2 regions of the Bellilinea sp. genome follow, and region 2 is predicted to be linked to the other one. Evidence: a T-box and tRNA genes for the amino acid it is inferred to sense, from the RefSeq annotation. Region 2 holds a T-box; the other holds one or more tRNA genes.
The links. The T-box of region 2 lies ahead of ileS (isoleucine--tRNA ligase). A T-box ahead of a tRNA ligase gene usually reads a tRNA of that ligase, here a tRNA-Ile.

Region 1: it has a tRNA-Ile gene. The T-box ahead of ileS (isoleucine--tRNA ligase) is inferred to sense a tRNA for this amino acid. The anticodon was not compared.

The regions. Positions count from the first base shown of each region.
Region 1 covers NZ_JBRCOK010000002.1:81-5,282, forward strand. Annotated here, with positions in the region: gene ACWIZX_RS00030 (hypothetical protein) at 112-645, opposite strand; tRNA gene ACWIZX_RS00035 (tRNA-Ile) at 1,158-1,229, opposite strand; gene ACWIZX_RS00040 (ROK family protein) at 1,313-2,281, opposite strand; gene ACWIZX_RS00045 (sugar phosphate isomerase/epimerase family protein) at 2,367-3,281, opposite strand; gene ACWIZX_RS00050 (Gfo/Idh/MocA family protein) at 3,300-4,463, opposite strand; gene deoC (deoxyribose-phosphate aldolase) at 4,479-5,202, opposite strand, start outside.
Region 2 covers NZ_JBRCOK010000003.1:6,401-11,602, forward strand. Annotated here, with positions in the region: gene ACWIZX_RS00130 (thymidine phosphorylase) at 1-457, shown strand, start outside; gene ACWIZX_RS00135 (glycosyltransferase family 39 protein) at 478-2,526, shown strand; T-box leader at 2,587-2,847, shown strand; gene ileS (isoleucine--tRNA ligase) at 2,894-5,202, shown strand, end outside.

The DNA.
Region 1 (5,202 bases), on a different contig from region 2:
TAACCGCTTAGTCTCCGAAAACAATTTACTCCTTTTTTATTTCAGGGAATGGCTGGTTGGCTGCATTCCTTAGGGCTCTGCTACGGTAGGAGCAGATTTTTCGAGTTCCGTTCAACCCCTTCCAGAACGAAGCGTATTGGTAAATTGGCGGTTTTTGGCACGCTCCGGATCGGTATCTTTTGTAAATTGCGCTTCCAGCTCGATAAGGTCAGGTTCACGTTGCAGTGAAGGTGCGGTGGGCTTTTCAAGCCCAAGTCTTGCTCCCGGCAATAAACACAAAATCACGAGTAATACACCACAAATGAGGTAAACCAAATGATTGAGAATTGGTGTTCCCCAAAGCAAAATTTGCAATCCAAGCCACAAAATGAGCAGAACACTTTGTACCAGAGCCGCAGCCCAGGCCCAACCCAAGCGTTGCCATATTCCATAGGTTATCACCAGCGGACTTACGCCCATTATCGCTATTAACAGTAAACCGGGGATGACGAAATCGATAATCGGCAAGTTTCCTAATATTCTTGCTGATGAACCCATCTCCGCCCCGCCTGGATCAGTTAGCAGGGTAGTACCTTCAATCAACCCACCCAGTCCAAGCAGGACAAGGAATATCATCAATCCATAGCGTGCAATTTTTGTAATCATAATATTTCCTCACAGTCATACATCATCCGTCCTGTAAAAACCCAAAAAAAGATGGTAGAAAATTTTTCAAGATCCCTGTAGTTCCAATTAACAAACGATCGAGGGAAGAAAAAACATCTCGCCCCGCCATTAAAGATACAGCTTTTCACAGACACATCAAACTCACCAGGAAAAAACCTACTTCTTTTTATTTTGCATCAAGGTATCTGGTTTTTGTCAAGACATAGTGAAACCGCCATCGCTATATGGTGCGTAAACATTGGCGAAACCTGCTTCACCAATCTTTTTCTTTTAACATCTTCCTTTTTTCTATTATAGGGAGTGTTAGGCGATTCTCTGTATCTATTAAATTAAGGTTTTGTTAAGGTTTTCGCTCGAAAAGTAGGTTTATGTAGTGCAAGAAGGATTCGGATGGCATCCCTCGATGGTACGTTCGACCAATCCGGTAGCAGTGAGCCCGGCAGGATTCGAATAGCATCCCTCGATGGGACGTTCGACCAATCTGACAGCAGTGGGCCCGGCAGGATTCGAACCTGCGACCAAGCGGTTATGAGCCGCGCGCTCTGCCGCTGAGCTACGGGCCCCGGCGGCATTGGCTTGCCTTGCAGCCAAATTATATCACATTGACATTTCGCTGAGAGTAAAATGATAAGCAAATAACCGCTGGCTAACCCAGCCGCTTCGCCGCCCAACAGGCCGCCCCAATCACCCCGGCATGATCTCCCAGCCGCCCCGGCACAATTTCCACCTGTTCAACCGGCATGATGTGCACCCGCTCGCGCATCGTTTTTTCCATCGGGTCAAGTAGCAGCCGCCCAGCATGAGCAACCCCGCCGGTCACAATAATCCGCCGAGGGCTGACCGAGGCACACAAGCTGGAAGCCGCTACCCCCAAATAAAAGCCGGCCTGTTGGTAAATCTCACAGGCAATCTCATCTCCTTTCAGAGCCGCTTCTGCAATCAAAGCAGGAGTGATGGCGTTCAGGTCATAAGCACACAACTCGCCGATTTTGGTGGTCAGTCCCTGTGCAACAGCCTTCATACCCATTGCCGCAATTGCCGGCCCGGAAGCAAACGCCTCAAGACATCCGTAATTACCACAGCCGCAACGCGGGCCGTTGAAATCAATCACCATGTGGCCCAGTTCACCAGCCGTGCCCCCAATCCCCAAATGCAATTGGCCGTTAATCACCAGGCCGCCGCCAATGCCTGTACCAATTGCCAGCACTGCCACCGTATCCACACCCTGACCGGCTCCAAAACGCCACTCCCCAAAGGTGATCGAACGCACATCATTCAGCAGTGCAACCGGTAAGCGGGTTTTTTGTTGCAGTACATCTCGCAGGGGCACATGCGGCCAGGTACCGGGCAGGTTGGGCAGGAATAGCGTTTCACCCTTTTCAAGGTCAAGCACGCCCGGCACGCCAATACCAATCCCGCCTATATTCTCTGTTACCAGTCCGGCAGTCTCAATCATCGCAAGAAATAAATCTGCCATGCGCTGCATTACCGCATCATGCCCTTCGCGTGCCAACGTCGGAACGCTTTGTTGAAAGAGGACATGACCGGTTTCCACATCCACCACTGCCGCACGCAAGTTGGTTCCGCCCAAGTCACAGCCAATATATCGCTTCATAACTATTTATTCTGAAATTGAGTATTCAGGAGAGCTGTGCCCGACAGGCCAACACTCGCCGGGCACAGCCTTGACCAGATTGAGATTAGTGGATATAGGGTTTCAACACATCTCGCGCAAGGTAAAATCCGCGCTTGACCAGCTCTTCGCTGCCTTCAAAGACTCGATCCTCATGTTCAATGCTGACGACATAATCATAGCGAGCCGCTGTCAACGCTGCAAAGAACTTCCCCCAATCCATATCGCCCAGACCGGGTAAACGCGGCACCTGCCAGCCCATGCCTTGTGAGAGTACCCCGTGATTGTAAAGCCCTTCGCGGTCAATATGCAGATCCTTGGCATGAACATGAAAGATTTTAGCGGCAAATTCGCGTACAACCCGCTCATAGTCAATCATTTGCAACACCAGATGAGAGGGATCAAGATTTAAGCCGAAATTGTCTTCCGGAATAATCTCCCACATCCTTCGCCAGATGGCCGGTGTGCTGGCCAGGTTATTACCACCCGGCCACTCATCATACGAGAAAATCATCGGGCAGTTTTCAATGGCAATCTTCACCCCTCGTTCCTTTGCATATTGCACAATCGGCGGCCAGATTCGCGCATAATCTTCCAGATTCTGCGGCACAGTTTTGTTTTTATCCTTCCCGATGAATGTACCCACCACGCCAACTTCCAGCAAAGCCGCCGCATCAATCACCTTTTTAAGATGGGCAATCACTGTTTCGCGGTGCTCAGGATCAGGATGCAGGGGATTGGGATAGTAACCTAAGGATGAGATCATCAAGCCATAGCCTTCCAGCATTTTGCGAATCTCTCTGGCTTTGGCTTGATCCAGCTGGACAACATCAAGATGGGTCACCCCCGCGTAACGGCGGGTGGCTTTTTCGTGCGGCCAGCAGGCAATTTCAATCGCCTGAAAACCGCTCTCTGCCCCCCAACGGGCAACCTCTTCCAGCGTACTGCCGGGCAATGCGGCGGTAAAAAATCCCAGTTTCATCGTTCCCTCCATTTCAAATTAGACTTTGGTCCAGACTTTTTCTTTGGCACTGCGTTCGATGGCTTCACACAATTGCATTTCGTAGTGACCATCGGCAAAAGTTGGAAAATCAGGGGGCTTGCTGTAATCCCCGTTCAGGATATAGGTGTACACCTTATGGTAAAGTTGTTTGAAAGTATCCGGGAAACCCTCATTATGACCACCCGGATAGGAAGTTACCGCGCGAGCTTCGGGTGAAAGCAGCGCCGGGTCTTTCATGATAATCTGATTGGGTTGAGTGCGATGACCCACCCACAATTCATTGGGGCGTTCCGAATCCCATGCCAGCGAGGATTTTGAGGCATTAATCTCAAAAAACAGGCGGTTTTTTCGCCCTGAACAAACCTGCCCCACTGTTAAGACACCCCGCACATCATTCTCAAAGTGCAGCAGAATCGTTGCATAATCCTCCGTAAAGATGGGTTGATCCACGTAATCTTCTGGCTGGAGAATCTTACCTGTGTAAGTTTCGACCGGTTTGGCAGGTTTCTTGCGCACCGGATGCATGGTTTTGAAATCCGCAAATACTTCGACTACACGCAATCCGGTTATAAAAGTGATTAAATCCAGCCAGTGCGATCCAATATCACCCACCGCGCGCAGCGTTCCGCCCAATTCTGGTTCAAGCCGCCAGTTCCAATCCGTTGGGAATAACAGCCAATCCTGCAAATACGAACCTTGTAGAATGAACAAATCCCCCAATTCACCACTCTGCACCATACTGCGCGCCTGTTGAACCAGAGGATACATGCGGATGTTGAAATTCACTGCATTGACTTTACCGCTTTCCTTTGCCAGCTGCACCAGTTCCGCCGATTCGCGGGTATTCATTGCCAGCGGTTTTTCACAGACCACATGTTTGCCAGCCAGCAGCGCCGCTTTGGCGTGAGGATAATGGAGATAATTGGGGGTCGCCAGATGGACAACCTGAATATCCTCGTCCTTCAGCATTTCCTCCAGCGAGCCGTAATTGCGCGGAATACCCATTTCGGCTGCCTTCTGTTGCGCTTTTTCGCGGGTATTCTCAGCCAAACCAAGCACGGTAATCCCGTTACGGCGCAGGGCTTCGATGTGAGCAGGCCCAATGAAACCAGTACCGGCAACCCCAACGCCTATCGTGGATTTGCTTTGTTGCGGTGTCATAATCATCCTCCCCTGTCAGTACTCCCCACCGATTTTCACTTCACCGGCAGAGGTTTGTTCACCAGCCAGACGTGCTTTGAAGTCATCCAGAATCTTCGCGGTTGCTGTGGCTCCGCAACGGGTTACCCCGGCTTCAATCACTGCCAGCAGCGCATCCAGTGTCCGCACCCCGCCAGCCGCTTTGATCTGCACTTTCTCACTGACCGAGCGTCGCATCAAACGCAGATCCTCCAGGGTTGCCCCGCCGGGGGCAAAGCCGGTCGAAGTTTTCACCCAATCGGCACCCGCTTTTTCAGCCAGCTGACATCCGCGCACTTTCTGCTCATCCGTCAGATAGGCATTCTCCAGAATCACCTTGACTTTTACCCCACGCGCATGAGCCACATCACATACGGCCTTAATGTCCTGGAAAACAAAATCATCATTGCCGGAACGCAGCTCGCCAATGTTGAGCACCATATCCAGCTCCACCGCCCCGTCATCCATGGCGCGCTGTGCTTCGGCTACCTTGATCTCAGTAACGCTGCTGCCGTGCGGAAAGCCAATCACCGTGCTGACCAGCACATCCGAGTCTTTCAATTGCTCGGCTGCCAACCGCACATGACAGGGTTTGACACACACGGTCGCCACGTGGTAACGGGCTGCCAGTTGACACCCTTCAATCACCTCCTGAGAAGTTAACTCCGGACGCAACAATGAATGGTCAATTACCTTGGCCAATTGTTCATAACTGATTGTT
Region 2 (5,202 bases):
CGGAAAGGCTCAAGATTTACGCGAAGGGCGTGACCTTGCAGAAGAGGCTTTGCGTGAAGGACGGGCATGGCAGAAATTCCGGACTCTCGTTCAGGCTCAGGGCGGGGATGTCAGTATGGTGGATCATCCGGAGAAGCTGCCAGTCGCTCCTTTTATCGAGGAGGTGTATGCCGGTCAGGAAGGGTACCTGTCTGCAATCAATGCGCGTGAAGTGGGGGAGACCTCGGTAGATTTAGGGGCCGGCAGGGCCAAGAAAGGCGACCCAATTGATCATGCTGTTGGACTTGTTGTTTATCATAAAGTCGGAGACTTTGTCCACAAAGGGGATCTGTTGTTTACCATCCATGCCAGTGACCGCTCAAAACTGATGCAGGCTAAAGAGCGGTTACTGGCAGCGCTCAGTTGGAGTATTGCTCCTGTTCAGCCGCTTCCATTATTTTATGGCGTGATTCAGTAAGTCATTTTGCCTGTCCTGCAATGAAGCTAAACCGATTTGAGGCGATTTTTACCGTTATCGTCATTGCCGTTCATCTGCTGGTTATCCTGGCACCGATGAACAACCTGCTGGATAGGTGGTTTACTACCGATGATGCTTTTTATTACTTTCAGGTAGCGCGCAATATCAGCGAGGGACGGGGCTCCAGTCTGGATGGTTTCAATCTCTCGAATGGTTATCATCCCTTGTGGATGGGGGTTTTAATTCCCTTTTTTGCGCTGGCACGCTTTGACCTGTTTGTGCCTTTGCGGCTGGTGGTTTTCCTGTCGGTATTGATTTCGCTGGCAACCGGAATTTTGCTGTATCGCTTTCTTTCTCGTTCTGTAAATCCGAGCCTTGCGAAGCTGGCTGCGGTTTTCTGGGTGCTTTTTCCTCCCATCCACCGTTCGGTAACTCAACTGGGGATGGAATCAGCGCTTAATGCTTTGTGCGTGATTGTCCTCATTCACCAAACCAGCCTGCTGCTGGAAAAGCCCATTTCCGACGAAAAGTGGCGTGACCGCTTTATTTTGGGGGTAATGGCTTGCTTTGCCTTGTTTGCGCGGCTGGATAATGTGTTTTTGATTTTGACAATTGGCTTAGTTCTTGTGTTTCGCTCCCAGAGAAAATTCATTTTTTGGCTCGCCTATTTACTTGTTGGGTTGATTTCTATTTACCTTGCATTTTTCACCCGGATCGGGTTCCCCCGCTTTTTGACGGACTTTCAATCCACACTCTATGCTATGGTTGGGATTGGCGTGCCAATTAAGCTCCTCTTTGCTTTTGCGGGAGGGATGTTTATTCCTGTGTGGAATGGAATTCGCAAGGAATTGATTCGGGTGGTTATGGTCAGTTTCACTTCTACCGGATTGATCGGAGTGATTTTGTTGATATTGAATGCCGTAGAGGTGGTTGGAAGCTACCCTCGCCTGGTTGTTTTGCTGGATGTCTTCTTCAGTGTTTTATTATTCTTACCCGTCCGTTGGTTAGCGGTTCGACTGGTGGAAAAGGATAAGGGCGATGAAACCTCACCTTTGCGTGAATTTTCTCGAAATTTTTGTGATTGGTTCAGGCGTGGAGCCGGCTATGCTCTGCCCGTTGTGATTTTGCTGATTTTTTACCTGCTGCTTAACCTGTACTGGTTTGGCACTCCCACACCGGTCAGTGGTCAAATCAAACACTGGTGGGGCACGATTCCCGATGTGGTATATGGAAAACCGGTAAATTCCATGCCTGCCTTATTTGGATTTTTTGAAAATAGTGGTCAAAGTCCTTGGTGGTTGCTCTTCCTGCCGGTGTCCGTTATTTTGGATACATTATTGGGCGGACTGGAAGGACAAACCACGAGCGTGTGGTTGAAAAACGGTTTAATGCTCGGCTGGTTGGCCTTGCTGCTGGCGGGTCTGTGGCTAAGGATAAAGAAGCGTGGTATCGATGCGCAGACTTTAATGATTTTTCCATTGTTGACTGCTTGTCTGCTTCAAATCTTATATTACACCGGTAGTTATTACGTTAATCATCGCCCATGGTATTGGGTCAATCATTTAATTCTCGGTGTACTTTTGTATTCCTTTTCACTGGATGGTTGGAATTCATTGGTTTCTGCGACGGAAAACAAATCAGTCCGTTTGCCTGCTTTCAGCACTGTAGTGATGGTGGCTGTGGGGCTTTGGGGGAGTACCTATCTCTTGAGTTCCTTTGCTTTACAAAAAGATGATAAAACAGCTTATTACCTTGAAGAAGTGGAACGGTTGCAACAACATACCCCTGCAGGGGTCAGAATTGGAATGCCGGGTGGCGGTACAACGGCTTATTTTATTCGCGGGCGCACCATTGTCAATCTGGATGGTTTGATCAACAGTTTTGATTATTTTCAGCACCTCAAGAGTGGGCGAGGTCGGGATTATCTGGATCAAATGGGCTTAGATTATGTATTTGGTAACCCGGGTATGATCGAGGATTCTGCCCCGTATTACCAGCTGCTGGAGGGGCGGCTCGAACCTGAGGCGGATATTCTGGATTTCAGACTGTACCGCTACCGCTTACCCTAAAATTGTGGGCTGAAGAGCACTTGCCATTCGTTCAATTTCATGGCATAATTTTGCCAACTTGTAAAAGCGATGATGGAAACGAGTAAGTTTGTGCGCAGCCACAGCGAACCCGGGCGGGTGTGAGCCGGGTGCACAGCGACAGACTGAAAATCCTTCCGGAGCTGCAAACTGAACACAGGTTCGCCTGTCAGTAGGGGCGCCGGCTTCGCCAGCCGTTAGCATGGGCGCGAATATATCCTGAAAAAGGCGTATTCGGCAGAGAGCCTGCTTTTTAGGCAGGAAACAGGGTGGTACCGCGAGAAAACCCCTCTCGTCCCTGTGTGGACAGAGGGTTTATGTCTTAAATTCAAGTATTTGAGGAGTGAGCATGTTTCGACCGGTTTCTCCAAAACTCAATATCGTGCTGATGGAAGAGGGTGTGCTACGATTCTGGAAAAAGAATCAGATTTTCCGTAAATCACTGGAACAGCGGGAAGGCTGCCCGGAATACGTGTTTTATGAAGGCCCACCAACGGCGAATGGTAAACCGGGCGTTCATCATGTGCTTGCGCGTGCCTTTAAGGATGTCTTTCCCCGCTATAAAACGATGCAGGGCTTTCATGTCAACCGACGCGGCGGTTGGGATACCCACGGCCTGCCGGTGGAAATTGAAGTAGAGAAGAAACTCGGTTTTACCAATAAACAGCAAATTGAAGATTTCGGGATTGCCCGTTTCAATGAACTTTGTCGGGAATCGGCTTTCTCCTATATTCAGGAATGGGAGAAACTGACCGACAGGATTGCCTTTTGGGTAGATTTGGAAACGGCTTACATCACCTATACCAATGATTATATTGAGTCGGTGTGGTGGATCTTGAAGAACTTTTGGGAAAAGGGATTGCTGTATCAGGGGTTCAAGGTCGTACCCTATTGCCCGCGCTGCGGTACACCCCTTTCCGATCACGAAGTTGCTCAGGGGTATGATGAAGCAACGGATCCATCGGTATTTATACGGCTGCCACTGGTTGATGAGCCTGATACATCGCTGCTGGTATGGACGACAACACCATGGACATTACCTGCGAACGTGGCGGTAGCCGCACATCCAGAGGAAACCTATGTAGTGATCGAAAGAGATTTGGAAGAAGGTGGAAGTGAGAAATTAATCCTGGCCGAAGCCTTGCTGGAAAAAGTTTTTGATGGTCAACCATATCGTCTTGTAAAGAAGATGAAGGGTAAAAGCTTAAGAGGCAAGCGTTATCAACCCTTGTTTACTTTTGTGCCGCCGGATAAACCGGCTCATTATGTGGTGCTGGGTGACTTCGTGACGACTGAGGATGGAACGGGTCTGGTTCACATGGCACCGGCGTTCGGCGCCGAAGATATGAGCGCGGCGCTGGAATTTGACCTGCCGATCCTGATGACGGTTGCTCCGGATGGTACTTTTATCTCAGATGTGCGCCCATGGGCGGGCGTATTCGTCAAGGATGCGGATCCTCTGATCACCGAAGACCTGCGGCAGCGTGGGCTCCTCTTCCGTTCGGGTACGTATACCCACACTTACCCCTTCTGCTGGCGCTGTGATACGCCGTTGCTGTACTATGCCCGGCCTACGTGGTACATTCGCACCAGCCAGTTCAAGGAACGAATGGTTGAATTGAATGAACAGATTAACTGGTATCCGGGGCACATAAAAAGCGGCCGGTTTGGCAACTGGCTGGCAAATAACATTGATTGGGCGCTGGGACGTGAGCGGTACTGGGGCACTCCCTTGCCAGTCTGGGAATGTGAGCAGTGCAAGCATCAGGAGTGCATCGGATCGGTGTCTGAGTTGAGTCAAAAAACGGGGCGCGACCTCTCCGGATTGGATTTGCACCGCCCTCATGTGGATGAAGTTTTCTACTCATGTCCGCAGTGTGGTGGTAAAATGCGGCGCGTTCCGGAGTTGATTGACGTGTGGTTTGACTCGGGTTCAATGCCTTATGCTCAATGGCATTACCCCTTTGAGAATCAGGAGATTTTTGCCCGACAATACCCGGCTGATTACATTTGTGAGGCGGTGGATCAAACCCGTGGATGGTTTTACTCATTGCACGCTATCAGCACACTGCTCAACGATCAGGTTAGTTTCAAAAATGTGATCTGCCTTGGTTTGATTCTGGACGGCAAGGGCGAGAAGATGTCCAAATCGCGCGGCAACGTGGCTGACCCGTGGGATGTATTGAACAAACATGGTGCCGATGCCATGCGCTGGTATCTCTACACGGCCAGCCCGCCCGGGCAAGAGCGGCGATATTCTTCTGAGCTGGTTTCGGAAGTGGTACGCAACTTTACGTTGACGCTTTGGAATACCTACTCTTTCTTTGTGACTTACGCCAATCTGGATGGCTGGAAACCGGATGCTTCGGTTGTGCCGCAGTACAGTGATTTGGACCGCTGGCTGCGCTCCAGCCTGCATACGCTGGTACGGGATGTGACCGCGGCAATGGAAAATTACGATGTTTTGGGGGCTACCCGTCCCATTGAAACCTTTGTGGATCAATTATCCAACTGGTATTTGCGGCGTTCGCGGCGGCGGTTTTGGAAGAGTGAATCGGATGAGGATAAACGGGCAGCCTATGCCACGTTATACGAAGCGCTGGTGACCATTTCTAAGCTGCTTGCCCCTACCATGCCCTTCATGGCAGAAGAGTTGTA